3 regions of the Micromonospora sp. SD12 genome follow, and region 1 is predicted to be linked to each of the others. Evidence: riboswitches for the same ligand, from Rfam matches in the RefSeq annotation. Region 1 holds a riboswitch; each other region holds the start of a gene.
What was found. A riboswitch is a leader RNA that binds a small molecule or an ion and turns the genes downstream of it on or off. The one in region 1 is predicted to bind cyclic di-AMP.

Region 2: linked by a shared signal. The riboswitch ahead of ACTMS2_RS17580 (C39 family peptidase) and the one ahead of ACTMS2_RS02320 (NlpC/P60 family protein) in region 1 are both predicted to bind cyclic di-AMP.
Region 3: linked by a shared signal. The riboswitch ahead of ACTMS2_RS09425 (coiled-coil domain-containing protein) and the one ahead of ACTMS2_RS02320 (NlpC/P60 family protein) in region 1 are both predicted to bind cyclic di-AMP.

Annotation. Positions count from the first base shown of each region.
Region 1 is NZ_JBQHDF010000001.1:490,781-497,398, reverse strand. It holds gene ACTMS2_RS02335 (GOLPH3/VPS74 family protein) at 1-669, opposite strand, end outside; gene ACTMS2_RS02330 (C40 family peptidase) at 974-1,972, shown strand; gene ACTMS2_RS02325 (N-acetylmuramoyl-L-alanine amidase) at 2,037-4,058, opposite strand; cyclic di-AMP (ydaO/yuaA leader) riboswitch at 4,297-4,430, shown strand; gene ACTMS2_RS02320 (NlpC/P60 family protein) at 4,443-5,483, shown strand; gene dcd (dCTP deaminase) at 5,538-6,116, opposite strand; gene ACTMS2_RS02310 (pyridoxamine 5'-phosphate oxidase family protein) at 6,195-6,618, shown strand, end outside.
Region 2 is NZ_JBQHDF010000008.1:76,289-82,906, reverse strand. It holds gene ACTMS2_RS17590 (CDP-glycerol glycerophosphotransferase family protein) at 1-501, shown strand, start outside; gene ACTMS2_RS17585 (alpha/beta fold hydrolase) at 521-1,264, opposite strand; gene ACTMS2_RS17580 (C39 family peptidase) at 1,370-2,221, opposite strand; cyclic di-AMP (ydaO/yuaA leader) riboswitch at 2,452-2,592, opposite strand; gene ACTMS2_RS17575 (acyltransferase family protein) at 2,947-4,176, opposite strand; gene ACTMS2_RS17570 (polysaccharide pyruvyl transferase family protein) at 4,486-5,811, shown strand; gene ACTMS2_RS17565 (alpha-ketoglutarate-dependent dioxygenase AlkB) at 5,924-6,559, shown strand.
Region 3 is NZ_JBQHDF010000003.1:527,981-534,598, forward strand. It holds gene ACTMS2_RS09415 (HelD family protein) at 1-834, shown strand, start outside; gene ACTMS2_RS09420 (cation diffusion facilitator family transporter) at 912-1,829, shown strand; cyclic di-AMP (ydaO/yuaA leader) riboswitch at 1,983-2,114, shown strand; gene ACTMS2_RS09425 (coiled-coil domain-containing protein) at 2,128-3,207, shown strand; gene ACTMS2_RS09430 (SRPBCC family protein) at 3,240-3,719, opposite strand; gene ACTMS2_RS09435 (1-phosphofructokinase family hexose kinase) at 3,894-4,871, shown strand; gene surE (5'/3'-nucleotidase SurE) at 4,868-5,692, shown strand; gene ACTMS2_RS09445 (STAS domain-containing protein) at 5,738-6,100, opposite strand; gene ACTMS2_RS09450 (hypothetical protein) at 6,430-6,576, shown strand.

The sequences.
Region 1 (6,618 bases):
GGTGGTGATGATGACGGCCGTGGTCGCCGTGGTGGTGGCGATCAGCACGGCGGCCTGGGTCTCCTCGATGGCCTTCCGCGTGGCGGCGGACGCCCAGTCGCCGGCGGCGATCTCGGTCAGCCGGCGCTTGACGTGCTCCTTCGACAGTTCCGCGAAGAGCTTGCGATCCAGGCCGACGGCCCGCGCGAGGCCGATGAGGGCGGCCGTACGCCCGTCCACCGGGCCGTCCCCGGCCACGGCGGCGACCATCCGCTGCCGGGCCTGCGTCTCCACCGCCGGCTCCGCGCCGGTGGACGAGGGATAACGGGTACGCGGGAAGACCCACAGCACCTTGTCCGAGTCGCGGCGGAGCACGCCCGCGGTGACCAGCCCGTCCAGCACCTGCTCGGGCAGGTCCTTGGCGAGCCGGCTGATCCAGTCCGTCGGCTTGCGCCGCTTCTCGTCGGCGGCGATCCGGGTCAGCGCGTCGTCGAGCTGCCGCTGCCCGACGGGGGTCGGATCGGTCACCACCAGCCGGCCGTCGGCGATCTCGACCCGGCCGGCGAGCGCCAGTTCCAGCAGCAGGGCACCGGCCAGGCCGTAGTCGAGCGTGGGCCGGCCGAGCCGGTTGACGCCCGCGTCGTCGTAGCCGAGCAGGGCGAGTTCGTGGGCGAGCGTGAGCGGTGCCATGTCCCGACGGTAGCCGGGCCCGGTGAAGCGGGCGGCCTTCGCGCCGCGCCCGGGGTCGCCATCACCCTCCCGGGCGTCGTCACGTCCCCCGCTGCATCGACTGCCCTCGTTGAGCAGCGGGCCGATACCCTTGGTGTGCAAGCGGTTGCGCAGGCGTGAAGTGGACCTCGGTCGCCTTGATTCCGCTGCCGGCCTTCCCTAATGTTGGGCACCGGCCGCTGTGGGTCGTCTGTCTCGCCCCTCTTTCCCTCGCGCGAGGCGCCAAGCGGCCGGGTTGCAAAAGGAGTCGGTGCCGGTGGCAACCATGCCCCCTCATCGTCACGCACCTCGACGGTCTGCTCGTCCGGGTGGCCTACGCAGGGCCGCCCACCGTCTGCTCACCCTGGTCGCCGCGGCGGTCGTCGGCGCCGGCATGCTCGCCGCGCCCGCCCACGCCGAGCCCTCGGTCGACGAGATCGAGGCCGCGATCGACCAGAAGTGGCGGCAGCTCGAGCCCACCATCGAGCAGTACAACAAGGTGCGGGCGCAGCTGAAGGTCAACCGCAAGAAGTCGGAGGATCTCCAGAAGAAGATCCAGCCGTTGGCGCTGGAGAGCGAGCTGGCGATGGACCGGGTCGGCGACCTCGCCTCCCGCTACTACATCTCCGGCCCGTCGCAGGAGATCGGCGCGCTGCTGGTCAGCGCCAAGCCCCACACGCTGACCGAGCAGCTGACGCTGCTGGACCGGCTGGCCGCTCAGGAGCGTAAGCAGCTCGAGGGCGTGACCAAGGTCCGTCAGAAGTTCGACGCGGAGAAGCAGAAGCTCGACACGCTGATCGTCTCGCAGACGAAGCAGCAGAACGACCTGGCTGCCAAGAAGAAGCAGATCGACGCCGACATCAAGAAGCTCGAGGCGTCGCTGCCGGTCACGACCGTCAAGACGGAGAAGTGCCCGACCATCAACGGCGTGGTCAGCGACGCGGCCCGCACCGCGATCCGTACCGCCTGCGCGCAGGTCGGCGACCCGTACGTCTGGGGTGCCACCGGCCCGAACTCGTTCGACTGCTCCGGTCTCACCCAGTACGCCTACAAGGCGGCGGGGATCCACCTGACGCACTTCACGGGTGCGCAGTGGAACGAGGGCAAGGCCATCCCGCGTTCCGAGGCGCGCCCGGGTGACCTGGTCTTCTTCTTCAGCGACCTGCACCACGTCGGCCTCTACCTCGGCAACGACAAGATGGTGCACGCGCCCCGGGCCGGCAAGCCGGTCAACGTCTCCAGCATCAACACCATGCCGGTGGCCGGGTTCCGCAGGCCCGGCTGATCCCGCGTACGCGACGAAAGAGCCCCCGGTCGGATCGACCGGGGGCTCTTCTCGTGCGGGTGGATCAGCGGGGCGCGCCCAGCGGGGAGGGCACCAGGTTCACGTCGTCCAGGTTGACGTACATGATCCGGTGACCGAACTGGATCTGCACGTACCGGTTGTCGCCGCGGACGACCGTCCGGTCACCCGGGGCGGAGCCGTCGAAGGTCACGGCCCGGTAGTACTCGCCGGGGAGCAGGTTGCCGACGGCGTACCGCTCACCGGCCGAGAGGGTGTACTGCAGCGGCGAGATCGCCTGGTACGGCACGCCCTCCGGGTACGCGGCCTGCTCCGGGTAGGCGCGGCCGTACACCGGGATGGTGGCCTTGCCGGCCTTCGGGGTCACCACGAGCCCGACGGACCACTTCGCCGTCGGCTTGGCGGCGGGGTTGTGGAACCACCCCTTCTGGCCGAGGTACCAGATGGCGGTCCAGTCGCCCCGCACCTCGGCCAGCGCGTACGTCTGTCCGGCCGAGACGCGGGCGCCGTGGTCGGAGACGTACATGGTGTTCGGGGTGCCGTCGGGCCGCAGCGCGATGTCGTTGAGCAGCGGCGCGTCGTGGCTCGGCGCGTTGTGCAGGAACAGCGCCGAGGAGCCGCGCAGCGGGCAGGGGGCGGTCGCCGGGGGCGGGTTCGGCACGCCCGGCGGCTGCCGGTTGCAGCCGGTGAACTGCGGCTGGTTGGTGGCGAAGTCCGGGTCGATGGTGACCAGCCCGGTGCGGTGCGTGCCGGTCGACTTGAACGGCGCCTTGAGCAGGTCGAAGTAGTGCGACCAGTTCCAGTACGGACCCGGGTCCCAGTGCATGCCGCGCACGGTCGAGGCGACGGTGCCGGGGACGTTGTCGTGCCCGATGATGTGGTTGCGGTCGAGCGGGATGTTGTACGCCCGCGCCAGGTGGCGGACCAGCTTGGCGGAGGTGCGGTACATCGCCTCGGTGTACCAGGTGCCGTGCCCCGCGAAGCCCTCGTGCTCGAGACCGATGGACTTCGAGTTCACGTACCAGTTGCCGGCGTGCCAGCCGACGTCCTTGGTCTTGATGTGCTGGGCGATGTGGCCGTCCACGGAGCGCAGGGTGTAGTGCCAGCCCACCCGCTTCGGGTCCTTGACCAGGTTGACGCTGGGACCGAAGTAGCCCTCGGTGTCGTGGATGACGATGTACTCGATCTTCTGCTCGACGGGCCGGTTCCCCAGGTCGTGGTTGCCGTAGTCGCCGAGCGTGGGGCCGTACTGCTGGTAGGGGGCCGGAATCCACTCGCAGGAGATGTCGCTCGGGCACTCCAGGCCGTCGGGCCGGGCGAGCTTGCGCAGGCGCAGCCGGTCCAGCCAGGAGCGCTCCGGCCGGACCGCGCTGCCGGCGAGCGTGACCCGCTGCCCGTCGTCGGTCAGCCGGCTGTCGCCCGTGGCGATGGTGGCGTACACCTCGTCGGCGAAGGCCGCCGCGGCGTCGGCGCTGTCCGCGCCGGAGTACCGGGCCACCGCGCCGTACCAGGCCGCGGGGTCGGTGCCGGCGCCGACCGGGGCGCCGATCTCCTTCTGGTACGCGGCCAGCAGCGCCGCGCCGCCCCGGATGTTCGTCGTGACGTCCGTGCGCAGCGCCTCCTCGCTGGCGCCGGTCAGCTCCGCGGCGGCGTCGACCGTACGGAGTGCCGCCTCGGCGGGCGGGGCGGCGGCCGGCGGCTCGTGGGCCTCGGCCAGGGACCGGCGGGAGTCGTCCCCGCGCGGGTCCTCGGTTCCCTCGTCGTGGTGGGTGCCGCCGGAGGCGGCGACGTGCTCGGCGTCGGTGAGGTGCATCGGTCCGTACCCGCCGCTGGTGCTCGGCGTGCCGGCGTTGGTGTCCCAGCGGGACTGCAGGTAGGAGACCCCGAGCAGGACGCTCTCCGGCACGCCGTACTCGGCCGCCGCGGCGGCGTACTGCTGCTGCCGGTCGGTCGTCGGCGCCGCGGCGGCGGCGGATCCGGCGGCGGTGAGCGGCGTTGCCGCCAGGGCGGCGGCCACGGCGGCGGCCAGCAGGACGCGTCTGCTCCTCGATGTCGCTGACAGGTGCATCAGACCCCCAGTTCGGGCGGGCAAAGGTGGGGCCACCTTCGCCCCGTCCACCGCCTCCGGTCAATACCTTTCCGTCAGACACTTCAGAAGGAAGAAAATCTTCGTCCTCCGGGTTGCGGATCCGCCGGGTCCTGGTGAGTACGGAGTGTCACCGCCCGGAGGGTTGCGGATCGATAACGGTCGTCTCTACTCTGGTCATTCGTCGGCCGGTGACAATCCGTCCACCCAGGGCGGTGACGGTCCGACACCGCCGAGTCGCTCACGAGCGAGCCGGGGACCCAGGTACCCGGGGTGAATCCGCAGCCCCTGCGGTAGGGCGCCCCTTCCCGCCCGAACCCGTCAGCTAACCCGGTAGGCGGTCCGGAAGAAGGAGTACGGAACCCGGTGGCACACCATGCCCCGCGGCCACCGTCGGTCCGGTCGGCCCCGGCCGATCCGACGACGGCTGCGCCGCGCCCACGCTGGTACCGCTGCACCACCGCCCTCGCCGCCCTGGCCGCGTTCGCCGTCGTCCTGACCGGCGGCGCCACGGCGGCCCACGCCGAACCGACGGTCGCCGAGATCGAGCGGCAGATCGACGAGGACTGGAACAAGCTCGAACCGGTCATCGAACGGCACAACGCCACCCGGCAGGACCTGGCCGCCAGGCGCAAGCAGGCCGACGCGCTCGCCGCGCAGATCGGGCCGCTGGAGAAGCAGGTCGACCAGGCGATGGAGAAGGTGGGCGCGCTGGCCGCCCGCGCCTACAAGGGCGAGAACGTCTCCGTCGTCAACGCCCTGCTGGGCAGCCGGTCGCCCGGCGAGATGGTCGGGCAGCTCGAACTGCTCGACCGGTTCGCCCAGCATCAGCAGCAGGACGTACGGCAGGTCGCCGAGCTGCGCGACCGGCTGGCCGCGAAGAAGGCGCCGCTGGACGAGATGGTCGCCCAGCTCAGCCGCACCGAGGCCCAGCTCGCGGCGAAGAAGAAGCAGATCAACGCCGAGATCGACCGGTTGCAGAAGCTGCGGCTGCGCGTCTACGGCAACGGCGGCGGCGGGCCGCTGCGTCCCGCCCCGTGCCCGGCCGGCTATCCCGGCGGTCCGGCCGGCACCGCCGTGAAGTTCGCCTGTGCCCAGATCGGCAAGCCCTACGTCTGGGGCGCCGAGGGGCCGAACTCGTACGACTGCTCCGGCCTGATGCTCGCCGCCTGGGCGAAGGCCGGGGTCTCGCTGCCGCACAACGCCGCGCAGCAGCGCCGGGCCACCGCGTCCGTCAGCCGGGGCGAACTGCGCCCGGGTGACCTGGTCTTCTACTACAGCGACCTGCACCACGTCGGCATGTACGTCGGCGGGGGCTGGGTGGTGCACGCCTCCCGCGCCGGGGTGCCGGTCAGGATGAAGAAGGTCGACGACGGCCCGATCCACAGCTACGGCCGACCCGGCTGACGTGCCCGGGGGGTCCCTGCCCGGCGGGGGCCCTCCGCGCGGCCGAGGGTCGGGTCAGCGCGTCGGCCAGGTGCGCCAGTGCTGCCAGGAGCGGCTCGGGGTCGGCCCGCGCTGCCCCTGGTAGCGGGAGCCGTAGACGGCCGAGCCGTACGGGTGCTGCGCCGGCGACGAGAGCCGGAAGATGCAGAGCTGGCCGATCTTCATGCCTGGCCAGAGGGTGATGGGCAGGTTCGCTACGTTGGACAGCTCCAGGGTCACGTGGCCGGAGAAGCCCGGGTCGATGAAGCCCGCCGTGGAGTGGGTGAGCAGGCCCAGCCGGCCCAGGCTCGACTTGCCCTCCAGGCGGCCGGCGAGCTGGTCGCCGAGCGAGATCACCTCCAGCGTCGAGGCGAGCACGAACTCGCCCGGATGCAGCACGTACGGCTCGCCCTCGGGCACCTCGACCATCGACGTGAGGTCGTCCTGCTGCTGCGCGGGGTCGATGTGGGTGTAGAGGTGGTTGTTGAAGACCCGGAAGAGCTTGTCCAGGCGTACGTCGATGCTGGACGGTTGCACCAGCGCGGGCTCGAACGGCTCCAGCGCGAGCGTCCCCGCCTCGATCTCGGAGGCCAGGTCGCGGTCGGAGAGCAGCATCCGCACACCTTAGCGAGCGACACGCGTGACCTGCGTGTCGGAGTGCGTCTTCGTACGTTTGTTCGATAGAATGCCGGCATGGCTTCCTGGTCCGAATTCGCCGCCGACGAGCCCCGCCTCGCCGACGGGATCCGCCTCCTCATGCAGCAGTACGGGCCGGGCTTCGGCTACCTGGCCACCGTCCGCGCCGACGGCGGTCCCCGGGTGCACCCGGTCTCCCCCGTGATCACCGACGAGGGGCTCTTCTGCTTCGTCGTCGACTCGCCCAAGCGGCGCGACCTCGAACGCGACGGCCGCTACGCGCTGCACTCCTTCCCGCCCGAGGAGAGCGACGACGAGGCCTACGTCGCCGGCCACGCCCGGCCGGTGACCGATCCGGCCCGGGTCGCCCGGCTGGCCCGCAGCCACCGGGCCGCGCCGCAGGTCGACTGGCGGGTCTTCGAGTTCACCGTCGACGTGGCGATGCTGGCCCGCCGCGAGTCCGGCGTGGCAGGCGGTGCCG
Region 2 (6,618 bases), on a different contig from region 1:
CTGGGCCGGCTCACCGAACTGCTGGCCGCCGACCGGGCGCGCAGCGGCCGGCAGCACGTCTTCGGCGCCGCCGCCAGCCGGGAGCTGACCCTGACCGAGTGCGTGAACCGCTCGGACGCGTTGATCTCCGACGTGTCCGGGGTGATCTCCGACTACCTCTACTCCGGCAAGCCGTACGCGGTGACCGACATGGTGGGCTCCGGCGACCGGTTCTGCGAGCAGTTCCCGCTCGCCGGATCGGGCTACGTGCTGCGGCGCGACATGTCCAACGCGGACGAGGTGCTGACCGCGCTGCTGGACACCGATCCGCTGGCCTCCGCCCGCTGGGTCACCCGGAGCCGCTACCTGGGCGACTTCCCCGCCGAGTCGTACGCCGAGGCGTTCCTGACGGCCGCGCGGCGGCAGCTCGACGAGGGCTGGAACCCGCCGGCCCCGCGTACCGCCGGCGGGCCCGGCCTGCCGGTCGACCCGGACGAGGCGACGCTCTCCCCCGCCACCTGACCCGCCCCGGCGGGGACGGTCAGCGGTACGGCTCGACGAGGTCCAGGACCGTCCCGGGGGCCTCCACGTGGGCGTTGTGCCCGAGGCCGGGCAGGGTGGCGACCGGCACGCCCAGCTCCTTGAGCTGAGCGTCGGTGACCATGGGGTCGTGCTCGCCACGGGCCAGCAGCACCGGCACGTCGGTCGCCGCCAGCAGCGCGGGCAGCTCCGGCTCGCCCACGTCGAACGCGGCGGGGTCCATCGCCAGCCGCCAGCGGCCGTCGACCTGCCGCAGCCCGGCCTCCACGACGGGATGGTCCGGTGCGAAGAGCCCGGTCAGGCCGGCCACCCGCAGGTAGCGGCGGGCCGCCTCGTCCCGGCTCGCGAACCAGGTCACCGGACGGGCCGCCAGCTCACCCGCCTTCGCCAGCTCGGCCGGCGACCAGACCGCCTTGATGCCGACGCCGACCACGGCCTCGACCGGAACCCCGGCGCCGCGGGCGGCGAGCGCCAGCCCGACCACCCCGCCGAGGGAGTGCCCCAGCACGACGAGCCGGTCGCCCGCCGTCAGCCCGGCGGCGATCCGCCCGGCCAGCCCCGCGAACGAGTACTCCGGCAGCGGCGGCGACCAGCCGTGGCCGGCGAGGTCCGGCGCCAGCCACCGTCCCGCCCAGCGACGCTCCAGCAGCGACGCGCAGGGCAGCCACACGTCGCCGGTCGCACCCATGCCGTGCAGCAGCAGAAGCACGCGCCGGCCGTCGCGGTCACCCGATTCATCGACCATGCCGCGCAGTCTGTCACCGACCGGGGCGCCGGGCGAGGGCCGTGACCCGGACACGACAGCGGGCGCCGGCCCCCGGGGTGGGGGGCCGACGCCCGTCGGGATCGCTCAGGCGGAGTAGCCGCGGGTGGCAGCCCAGTTCGCCAGGGCGATGGTGCTCATCCAGTACGACGCGGTCGCCGGGTTCGCCGAGTCGGCGATCTTCACGAGCCGTCCCTCGTCCTGGTAGCCGACCACGGCGATGTAGTGGCCGCCGGGGAACGAGTGCCAGCCGCCGTCGGTGTCCGTGGCGCTTCCCGCGACGTTCACCACGACGCCCCGCCCGTCACCGATGGCCGCGACGACGTCGGCCTGGAGCCGGTCCATCTGCGCCGGGGTGGCGGCGCCGCCGGGGATCATCCGGGTCCGGTACGGCTCGCCCTTCACCGTCGCGTTCAGCACGCGGGTGGTGTCCTGGGCCGAGTCGGTGCCCATCTGGTCGGTGCCCAGCTGGGCACCGAGGGCGTCCTGGCTGCGCGCGATGCCGGCGGCGCTGAGGGCGTGCCGGACGGCCGCCGGACCGCAGTTGTAGAACGTGGTCTGGGCCTGGTAGTCGTAGTCCAGGCTCTTCGCGGCCGGGGGCTTCGGCGGCTCCGGCTTGCGCGTCAGGTCCGGGTCCGGGGCGGTGCTGGTGGCGCTGGCCGAGGGGGCGGCGGTGGCGGTGGCGGTGGCCGGGGCCGCGCTGGACGGGGCCGTCGCGATCCGGGCCTGGCCGCGCGAGGCCGCGGTGTCCTCGCGTGGCTCGCTCGCGGCGACCGGGGCCTGCGCGGCGGCGGGGGCCTCGTCGGCTCCGGCCAGCAGCGCGCCCGTGCCCGACGCCAGCACGAGCGCCGCGGCGGACGCGGCGGCCAACTGGTACGAACGCTCGGACGTGAGGCGACGTAGCTGTCGCCTGAGGTGGTGCTTCACGATTTCCTCCACGGGCTCGGGGGGCGAGCGGCCGGCGGTCCGCGCCGAGGGCAGGGCGGACCGACCGCGCGGACGGGCGTCCGTGCGGGTCGTGGGCCACTCAGGGAATGCGCCCGGGATGCCGGGCGACGGACGGTGACCGGTCGGTCAGCTCGCGACCTGCGAAGGGGCGAGCGCGGGCACCGCGGCGCCGTGGAGACGGCGGAACAACCGAGGGGTGGGTGGGTGCTGCACGGGGATGGAACTCCTTCCGACGCCGCCGACCGGGTTAGCTGACGGATTCGGGCGGGAAGAACGCCCTACCACAGGCCTGCGGCCCACGGATTCACCCCACGAAGCACTGGGTCCCCGGCTCGTCGTTCACGATTAGGCGGGTCGGTGCGGCGTCGCCTCTGGACGATCGGGTACCGCACCGGACGCGCCGACATTACTGGCCGGTCCGCCCCCTGCCAACCCCACCCCACCTGCTTAAACCTTGATGGGGACGCAATTTTTGCGGGCACCTCACCACTGACGTGACTCAATGGGACGACCGTTTCTGCCGGCGCCCGAGGGTGACAACGGGACGAGTGGCGGGCATCGACCCCGAAACCCCGGCGGGAAACGACCCGGCCGCGCCCGATGACCGGTTCGGCGTCGCGGTGACCGGCGTCACGGAAACGGTCGGGCTTTCTCGACGGGTGGGATTCCGCCCCGGGGCGCTGGCCGCGCGGGCGGGTCGGCCCGCGCCGGGGCGGTCAGCGCGAGTCGACGTACGCCGCGGGGTGGTCGGCGGGCCGGGGACGCGGCACGGCGTCGCCCCGCTGCCCCGGCGGCGGCCCGGAGGCGCCGGGGTCCTTCCCGCCGTCGTCCCCGTCCCGCGGCGTCGGGCGGGCCGCCCTGCGCGGGGTGAGCAGCCGCATCATGGGCGTCTCGACGAAGCGGTGCAGCAGGGCGGCCAGGGCCAGGTTGACCAGCAGGAAGCCGAGCACCACCGCCAGCCCCCACCAGCCGGGGAACCCGACGCCCCAGTCGCCGGTGAACCGCAGGACGCTGATCATCACCAGGACGTGCACCAGGTAGAAGGCGAAGGAGACCTCGCCGAGCCAGACCATCGGGCGGGACCGCCACGGCGAGCGCCGCCCGCGCACGTCGGCGTCCGCCGCCGCCGCGATGACCAGGATGTACGCCACCGAGAGCAGCGCCGCCCACAGTTCGGCACGGACCCACTGCGCCGCGAGCACCCAGGTCGCCACGAAGACCAGGCTGGCCACCGGCAGGCCCGGGCCCCGCCACCGGCCGCGCCGCATCAGCTCGGCGGCGGCCACGCCCATCCAGAACTCCAGCGACCGCACCGGCGGGAAGACCTGCGTGAACCACCAGCGGCTCTCCTCCGGCACCAGGGACTGGGCCGGCCAGAGCGCCAGGATCAGCAGCGGCACCGCGACCACGACGGCCCACAGCGCCCACGGCCGGGCCCGGCGGATGAACGGCAGGGCCAACGGCAGGCAGAGGTAGAAGAAGAACTCGCAGGACAGCGACCAGCTGACCGTGTTGATGCTGTAGAAGTGGCCCGGCCGGGGGTCCCAAGCCTGGAGGAGGAAGAGGTTCTCCACCGCGACGACCCGGTCCACGGGGTCGGCGAACCAGGCCGCGACCGCCAGGGCCGCCACCCACAGCACCACGTGGCTCGGCCAGATCTTGGCCACCCGGCGGCGCCAGAACGCCCGGCGGGTGTCGCTGGGCCGGGCCGACCAGACCAGCACGAAGCCGCTGAGGATGAAGAAGAACTGCACGCCGGAGAGGCCGAGGGCGAAGGCCCAGTCCACGACGGCCTTGTGGCCGGGCTCGGCGATGATGCCCATCGTCGCGACGTGGAAACCGAAGACGAGCAGGGCGGCGACCCAGCGCAGCCCGGTCAGCGACGGCAGGCGGCTGGCCGGGGACGCGGGCCGGACGGCCGGCGCGTCGGTCGCGGTCCCCGTCATGCCGGCATCCCGAAGATCCCCAGGGTCACCAGCACGTACGTCTCCTCCTCGGCCCCGTCGGGCACCTGCGCGGGGCCCGTCGGCGGCCCACCGGTCGGCGCCGCCCCGCCGGGCACCCTACCCGGCGCCCCTGAGACTCTTTTCCGTCCCGTCCGTGAGTGTCCGTTCCGTCCCACCAGGCGGCGCGCGTTCCTCCCGCCCCTCGGTGACCGTTGCGTCCCGAACCGTGACGGGCGGCGACAGCCTCCGGATCCGCGCCGACCGGTGGCTAGTATTCCGGGACCCGGAGGCCACGAGAGGCGGGGACGGATGCACCAGCGGATCCTGATGCGGGCGAAGAAGGGCCCCTTCGACGTCTACTCCCCGGAGGAGACGCACGAACGGAACTGGATCGGCGACAACAACGGCAACCTGGTCTTCAGCCACGCCGCCCACAAGCTCCTGCGTACCGCCACCGCCGAGATCACCTCGACGGAGTTCAGGATCGACCCGCGCGACGCGGACATGATCAACGAGCGGTACGACGTCTACGTGGTGCCGCTCGCCAACGCCTTCCGGCGCAGCTACGCCCACCGCGTCGAGGTCATGACGAAGCTCATCGAGCAGCTCAAGATCCCGGTGGTGGTGCTCGGGGTGGGCGTGCAGACCGACATCCACGGCGACCGGGAGTACCTGCGCCCGATCGACGACGTCGTGACCCGCTTCGTACGGGCCGTCCTCGACCGCTCGCACAGCATCGGCGTACGGGGCGAGATCACCCGGGACTACCTGCGCACCCTGGGCTTCTCGGCCGTCGACGTGATCGGCTGCCCCTCGATGTTCCTGCACGGCGACGGCCTGCGGGTGGAGAAGCGCAAGGCCGCGCTGGCTCCGGAGGACCGGCTCGCGCTCACCGTCTCGCCCTACGTCACGTCGATGGCGGAGATCATCGCCCGTCATCACGCGCGGTACCCGAACCTGCGCTACCTGCCGCAGGACCTCAAGACGCTCGGCACGCTGCTCTACGGCGACGCCCCCGCCGACCGCGGCCGGTCCAGCAAGATCCCGATCCACACCTCGCACCCGCTGTTCACCGAGGACAAGGTGCGGATGTTCGTCGACCCCTGGACCTGGATGGACTACCTCTCCGGGTTCGAGTTCGCGTTCGGCACCCGGATCCACGGCACCATCACCGCGCTGGTCTCCGGCACGCCCGGCTACCTCTTCGCCCACGACTCGCGCACCCTGGAACTCGCCCGGTACTTCGACATCCCGCACCGGGTGATGACGGAGGTGCCGGTCGACGTCGACGCCGCCCAACTCTACGAGGAGGCGGACTACACGGCGCTCAACGCGGGCCACCGGTCGCGCTACGAGACCATGCTCGCCTTCCTGGCCAGGCACGACCTGGGCAACGCCTTCGCCGACGGCGACAGCGCGGCCCGGTTCGACGCGCAGGTGCGCTCCACCGCCTTCCCGCCGGCCGTACGCCCCGCCGCCGCGACCGCCACCGACGCGTTGCTGGAGCGGATCCAGTGGCTGCGCGACCGCAACGCCGCACTGCGCAAGGAGACCGAGACCCTGCGCGGGCAACGGCTCCAGACCCGGGTGAAGCAGGTGATCGGCGGCCGGGTACGCCGGATACTGAACCGCTGAGCCCCGCACCACTGCGGAGGGGCTGCGGGGCGGTCGGCGGTCCGCGTGGTGGCCAGCGGGCCGCCGGCCGGCATCCGTACACCTGTACCAACACGGCGGGTACGCTGGGCGGATGACCGGGGCCACCTACCAGCCGTCGATGCTCGACCTCACCGCCGCCGGACCGTCGCTGGCCCCGCTGGCCGGCCGGCTGCGCCGGCACCCGCTCAGCCACGGCGCGTGGGTCGACCACCTCCCCGGCTGGGTCACCGGCTCCGACGAGGTCTTCGACGTCCTGCTGCGCGACGTCCCCTGGCGCGCCGAGCGCCGCACGATGTACGACGCCGAGGTCGACGTGCCCCGGCTGCTCTGCTGGTACGCCGGGCACCGACCGCTGCCGCACCCGCTGCTGACCGAGGCGCGCGCCGCCCTCACCCGGCACTACACGCCCGAACTCGGCGAGCCCTTCGTCACCGCCGGCATGTGCCTGTACCGCTCCGGCCGGGACAGCGTCGCCTGGCACGGCGACACCCAGGGCCGTTCCGCGCACACCGACACGATGGTCGCCATCGTCTCGTTCGGCTCGCCCCGGCCGCTGCTGCTGCGGCCCCGCGGCGGCGGCGACAGCCTGCGCTTCCCACTCGGCCACGGGGACCTCGTGGTGATGGGCGGCTCCTGCCAGCGCACCTGGGAGCACGCCGTGCCCAAGACCTCCCGGCCCGTCGGGCCCCGCGTCAGCGTCCAGTTCCGCCCAGCCGGCGTCGCCTGACCCGCCCACCGGGGCGGCAACCGGCCGTGAGCCGGAGCGGCTTCGGCCCGGGCCGCTGT
Region 3 (6,618 bases), on a different contig from region 1:
AGCCTCGACACCGCCGGGCTGACGATCGCCGACATCGCGCTGCTCGACGAGCTGGACGCCCTGCTCGGCAAGCCGATGAAGCCCGCCCGGGCGAAGCGGGACCCGTTCCAGCTGGCCGGCGGCGTCCGCGAGCTGAGCACCTTCGCCGACCGGCAGCGCGCCGCCCGCGAGGCGGCCCGGGAACGCCCGGAGGACTACCGGGAGTACGCGCACGTGGTGGTCGACGAGTCGCAGGACGTCTCGCCGATGCAGTGGCGCATGATCGGCCGGCGCGGCCGGTTGGCCTCCTGGACCGTGGTGGGCGACCCGGCCCAGACGGCGTGGACGGGCGAGGCGGAGGAGCTGACCCGGGCCCGGGACCAGGCGTTGGGCCGGCGCAAGCGGCACCACTTCACCCTCACCACCAACTACCGCAACTCGGCGGAGATCTTCGCGGTGGCGGCGGCCGAGATCCGCCGGCTGCATCCGGACCTCCCGCTGCCCAGGGCGGTGCGGTCCACCGGCGTCGACCCGGTCGCGCTGGTGGTGCCGCCGGCGGAGCTGGAGACAGCCGCCACGGCGGCGACCACGGCGCTGCTCGCCGAGGTCGAGGGCACGGTCGGCGTGATCACGCCCGTGCCCCGCCGCGACGAGGTCGCCGGCTGGCTGGCCGGCCTGGCCGCGCCGCGCCTTCAGGTGGTGACCAGCCTGGAGGCCAAGGGCATGGAGTACGACGGGGTCGTCCTCGTCGCCCCGAGCGAGATCCGGGCCGACCCGGGGTCGGGCGTACGGACGCTCTACGTGGCGCTGTCCCGGGCCACCCAGCGGCTGACCACCGTCGACCCGACCGGCTGAGGATCCGTTACTTGCATACATAGCGATGTGAGCATAAATTGAACGCGAATCCGGACCCCCAGAGGGAGGATGGGCGCGTGGGCGCAGGTCATGACCACCACCACGGGTCGGTGGCGAACGCCGCACACCGCCACCGGGGCCGCCTCTGGGCGGCGTTCGGTCTGCTCGCCGGCCTGATGGTGGTGGAGGCGGTGGCCGCCTTCCGGACAGGCTCGCTGGCCCTGCTCAGCGACGCCGGGCACATGTTCACCGACGTGCTCGGCATCGGCATGGCGCTCGCCGCGATCTCGGCGACCCGGCGGGCGGGCGGCGATCCGCAGCGCACGTTCGGCCTCTACCGGCTGGAGGTGCTCGCCGCCCTGGCCAACGCCGTGCTGCTCTCCGGCGTCGCGGTCTACGTCGTGATCGAGGCGGTACGCCGCTTCGGCGACCCGCCGGAGGTGCTGGCCGGCCCGATGCTGGTGGTCGCCGTACTCGGCCTGCTCGCCAACATCGGCGCCTTCGCCCTGCTGCGCTCGGGGGCGAAGGAGAGCATCAACGTCCACGGCGCGTACCTGGAGGTCCTCGGCGACCTGCTGGGGTCACTCGGCGTGATCGCGGCGGCCCTGCTGATCACCACCACCGGCTGGTGGTGGGCCGACCCGCTGGTGGCCGTCGCGATCGGGCTGTTCATCCTGCCGCGCACCTGGCGGCTCGGGCGGGCGGCGCTGCGCATCCTGGTCCAGGCCGCGCCGGAGCACCTCCAGGTCACGGCCGTGCACGACCGGCTGGCCGCCGTGCCCGGCGTCGCCGAGGTGCACGACCTGCACGTCTGGACGCTGACCTCCGGGATGGAGGTGGCCTCGGCGCACCTGACCATGACACCCGACGCGGAGGTCGGCGCGGTGCTGGGCGCCGCCCGGGCCGCCCTGCACGACGACTTCCAGATCGAGCACGCCACGTTGCAGATCGAGCCGGGAGCGTCGCCAGGGGCTTGCGGGGCGGTCGAGTGGTAATGAGGACAACCTTAAATCTGGGAGAGTATTGTTGCCTTATGCCGGATTTGACTGTTAGTGGACATGCACCGTGCGTCACCTGCGCTGCAGCAGTCACACCGGCACCGGTAGGCTCGGCTTCGGCCTCCGCCAGGCGGCACCCACCGGTGCCGGCGGTGGCCGCCGCCTAATCGCCCGGCGGGGCGAACCGGGGAACCATGTTCGTGGGGTGCATCCGCGTCAGCGGTAGGGATCTTCCGTCCCGAACCCGTCAGCTAACCCGGTCGGCGGCTGACGGAAGGACACGTGTATGCCAGTGATGGCACCTGTACGACGACGTGCCGCCCGGACGGCGGCCCTGATCACCACGATGCTCGCCCTCGGCGCCGCGGTGGCCCCGGTCACCGCCGCCCCGGCGGCGGCCGCCACCCGCGCCGGCCTGCTCGCCGCCGCCCCCGGCCAGGACGAGGAGGGCGGCACGCCCGCCCTGCGGGCCCAACTCGAGGCCGCCAGCAAGGGCTACCTCGACGCCAAGCGCGCCCTCGCCACGTCGGCCAAACGGCAGCAGCAGCTCGCCGCCCAGCTCAAGACCACCGAGGTCGAGCTGACGGCGCGCAGCGCCAAGGTCGGCGAGATCGCGGGGGCCGCCTACCGCACCGGCCGGCTCAGCGTGGCGTCCGCCCTGCTCAACAGCGGCTCGCCGGACGGCTTCATGGACCGCGCCGCCGCCCTCGACGCGGTGGCCGCCAAGGAGGACCGGGCCCTGCGCGAGCTCCAGCAGACCCGGGACGAGGCCGCGCGCACGAAGCTCGCCCTGGACGGCGAGATCCGGGAGCAGCGCAAGCAGGTCACCGTGATGGCCAAGCGCAAGGAGCAGGCCGAACGGGCGCTGACGGTCGCCAACCAGAAGCAGCAACAGCGACAGTCCGCGGGCGGGGGCGGCTCGCCGGGCGGCACCTCCAGCAAGACGGCGAAGGCGGCGCCACGCAACTCCGACGGCTCCTGGCCGCGCGAGTCGTGCAGCGTCAACGACCCCACCCCCGCCAACGGCTGCATCACGCCGCGCACGCTACACGCGCTCAACCAGGCCAAGGCGGCGGGCTTCACCCGCTACGTCTCCTGCTACCGCCCCGGCGGCTCCGGCGAGCACCCGAAGGGCCGGGCGTGCGACTTCGCGGCCCAGAAGGGCGGCTTCGGCGGCGACGCCACCGGCGGTGACCGGACGTACGGCAACAACCTGGCGGCGTTCTACGTGCGCAACGCCGACCGGCTCGCCGTGCTCTACGTGATCTGGTACCGGCAGATCTGGCTGCCGAGCAGCGGGTGGAAGTCGTACAGCGGGGCCAACGGCGACCCGTCCAGCGACCACACCAACCACGTGCACCTGTCGGTCTACTGACGCCCACGCCCCGGTGCCCCGCCCGGCGCGGGTCACCGGGGCGTGTCGGCGGGTGGCGGCTGCGGTGCGGCACCGTCGAGGACAGCAGCGAGGCGCGCGGCCAGTCCGAGGTGGGCGGCGCGCGCCTGGCGGAACGCGTAGCCGAAGAGCGGCGCGGGCGCGGCGAGGGTGATGTCCACGTCGACGCGGACCACGCCGTCGGGCTCCGCCCGCAGCCGGGTGTGGTTGCGCACCGTGGTGGCGGGCCACTGCCGGGCCACGGTGACGATCTCGTCGGGCTCGTCGACCAGGACGTCGGCCCGGTAGGTGATCGGCAGCCGTAGCGGCCCGGCGGCCAGCCGGTCGGTGATGTCGTAGCTGGCCCGGGCACCGGGGCGGGGCGGCACCCGCCGGACCCGGACGATCAGCGGATGCAGGCCCTCCTGCCTCCTCGGATCGACGAGCAACGCCGCGGCCCGCGCCATGGAGCAGCGCGCCTGGACGGTGTAGCTGAAGGAACTCCGCCTGAGCACGCCGTCTCCCCACCGCCGATGGTCGCCCGATCGTCGCGTATGCCGGGCGCCCTGGCAACGCCGCGCCGATCCCGCCCGGAGTGCGGACGTCCGGCTGGCGGGCCCACTACGGTCAGCTGATGGATGGTCACGGCACGTACTGGTCAGGGGTGGGCGCATGAACGGGTACGACGGATGAGCGGGCACGTGATGGTCTTCGCGCCCACGCCCCGGCTGACGGTGACCGTCGACCAGCCCAGCGACGCCGCGGAGCTGCACCTGCACCCCGGCGGGCAGGGCGTCTGGCAGGCCCGGATGGTGATGTCGCTCGGCGTCGACGTGGTGCTCTGCACCGCCCTCGGGGGCGAGATCGGCCAGGTGCTGGAGCCCCTGCTCGTCAGCGAGGGGGTCAACCTGAAGGTCGTGGTACGCGACTCCGGCAGCGGCGGGTACGTGCACGACCGCCGCGAGGGCTCCCGGCAGGAGATCGTGGACGTGCCAGGTCAGCCGCTCAGCCGGCACGAGTTGGACGAGCTCTACAACCTGGCGCTCGGCGAGGGCCTGCGCGCCACGGTCAGCGTGCTGAGCGGGCCGAACGAGCCGTCGCTGGTCCCGGCCGACCTCTACCGGCGGTTCGCCGCCGACCTCGGGGCCAACGGCAGCCGGGTGGTGGTCGACCTCTGCGGCGAGCACCTCGACGCCGTGCTGGACAGCGGCGTCTTCTTCCTCAAGATCAGCCATGAGGAGCTGATCGCCGACGGCCGCGTCGACGGCGAGGAGGAGGAGCAGCTCACCCGGGCCCTGTACGACCTGCACGCCGGCGGCGCCGAGAACGTGGTGGTGAGCCGGGCCGACAAGCCCGCCCTCGCCCTGGTCGACGGCGAGGTCTTCGAGGTGGAGATGCCCCGGCTGGAGGCGGCCGACCCGCGTGGGGCGGGCGACTCGATGACCGCCGGGGTGGCGGCCGTGGTGGCGCGCGGCGGCGACATCCGCACCGCCATCCGTACCGGGGCGGCGGCCGGCGCGCTGAACGTGACCCGGCACGGCCTGGGCACCGGCCGGCTCGACTCGATCACCGGCCTGGTCGACCGGGTGCGCCTCGTACCGGCCGGCAACCGGCCGCAGGAGCGGACCAGCCCCGACGAGTTGGCCGACCGGGCGGCCGGGCGATGACGCTGCGGGTGCTGGTCACCAACGACGACGGGATCGCCGCGCCCGGCATCCAGGCGCTGGCGCGGGCGGCGGCGGACCGGGGCCTGGACGTCGTCGTCGCCGCTCCGCTGGAGGAGGCGAGCGGCACCAGCGCCGCGATGACCGCGGTGGAGCGGGACGGGCACGTGGTGGTCCGCGAGCATCCGCTGCCGGAACTGCCGGGGGTGCCGGCGTACGCGGTGGGCGGCTCCCCCGGCTTCATCGCGCTGATCGCGGTGCACGGCGCGTTCGGGCCCTCGCCGACGGTGGTGCTCTCCGGCATCAACCGGGGCGCGAACGCGGGCCGCGCGGTGCTGCACTCGGGCACGGTGGGGGCCGCCTTCACCGCCGCCGCGAACGGCTGCCGGGCGATGGCCGTCTCGCTCGACGTGCTCTCGGCCGGGGAGGCCACGGCCGCCAGCGGGGGCGCCGCGGTGGCCGCCGCCGCCCGGGTACGCGACGCCGAGCGGCACTGGCAGACGGCCGCCCGGGTCGCCCTGGACCTGCTGCCCCGGCTCACGGCCGGGCCCGTGGAGAGCGTGCTCAACGTGAACGCGCCGGACCTGCCGCACAACCGGCTGCGCGGGGTGCGCCGGGGCACCCTGGCCAGCTTCGGTCAGGTGCAGATGACGGTGGCGGAGGCCGGGCACGGCTTCGTCCGCACGTCGCTGGAGGAGCCCGGGCAGGCCGTGCAGCCCGGCACCGACCTGGCCCTGCTGGCCGACGGGTACGCCTCGGTGACGGCGATCCGCGCGGTCACCGAGGTGACGGACGTCGACCTGTCGGGCCTCGGCGACGCCTGAGCGACGCACACCCCAGCGGCGCGGCCGGGGTGGTGCCGGCGGCCGTCAGGCGCCGGGAAGGACCTCGGGCGTGGGCGCGCCGGCGTAGTAGGGCTCGGGGGCGCCGAAGAGGCCGAGCAGGCCGGTCACCCAGAGCTGCCGGTGCACGAACCGGCTCGGCTCGGTGACGACGAGCTTGACGCCGCTCACCTCGGCGGTCTGGAAGCCGGCGACCATCGCGCTGATGCCCACCGAGTCGATGAAGGTGACGAGCCGCATGTTCAGCTCGATCCGGCCGGGACGCCCCTTGGTCAGGACCTCGGCGATCGCCTCACGCACCTCGTACGCGGTGTCGACGTCGATCTCCCCCCGCGGGGCGATCTCGATGACACCACCGGGCAGGACCGACTTCACGATCGACAGGCTCACGCGAGCACCTCCACTCGCCCGTCCGACGGGCGCCTCATCAGTACGCGGGCCGCGACCGAGAGTATTCCTCCGACGGCCTCGGTCGCCACCCCTCGGGATGAGCAATTCGCGGACCAGGGCGCGGCACGTCGCCCTTATCCGCACTATTGACGTTTTGTCCACCAGACGATCAGCTTCCGCTGACGCGTCGCGCCCCCAGGGTAGCCGGCTGTGTCCGGCAACGCCCAGCAGCCGTACCCCGGGCGTGGCCTGTCCCGCTTCGGCCCCCGGCCTTGCCCGTTCTGCCTAGCATCGGCTCGGAGACACGACTGCGACCGGGAGGACGATCGATGCTCAGGAGACTTGCCGCGCTCGCCGGCGTCAGCGCGCTGCTGGCCCTCGTACTGGCCTGCGGCTTCGGCGGCGGAGGCGGCGATGACGACGACGATGACGACGACTTCGCCAGGGGTGTGACGGCGGCGGTCGTGCTGCGCTGACGCCGGGCCCGCGCACCACCCCGCCGGGCGGCACGGGCCGCG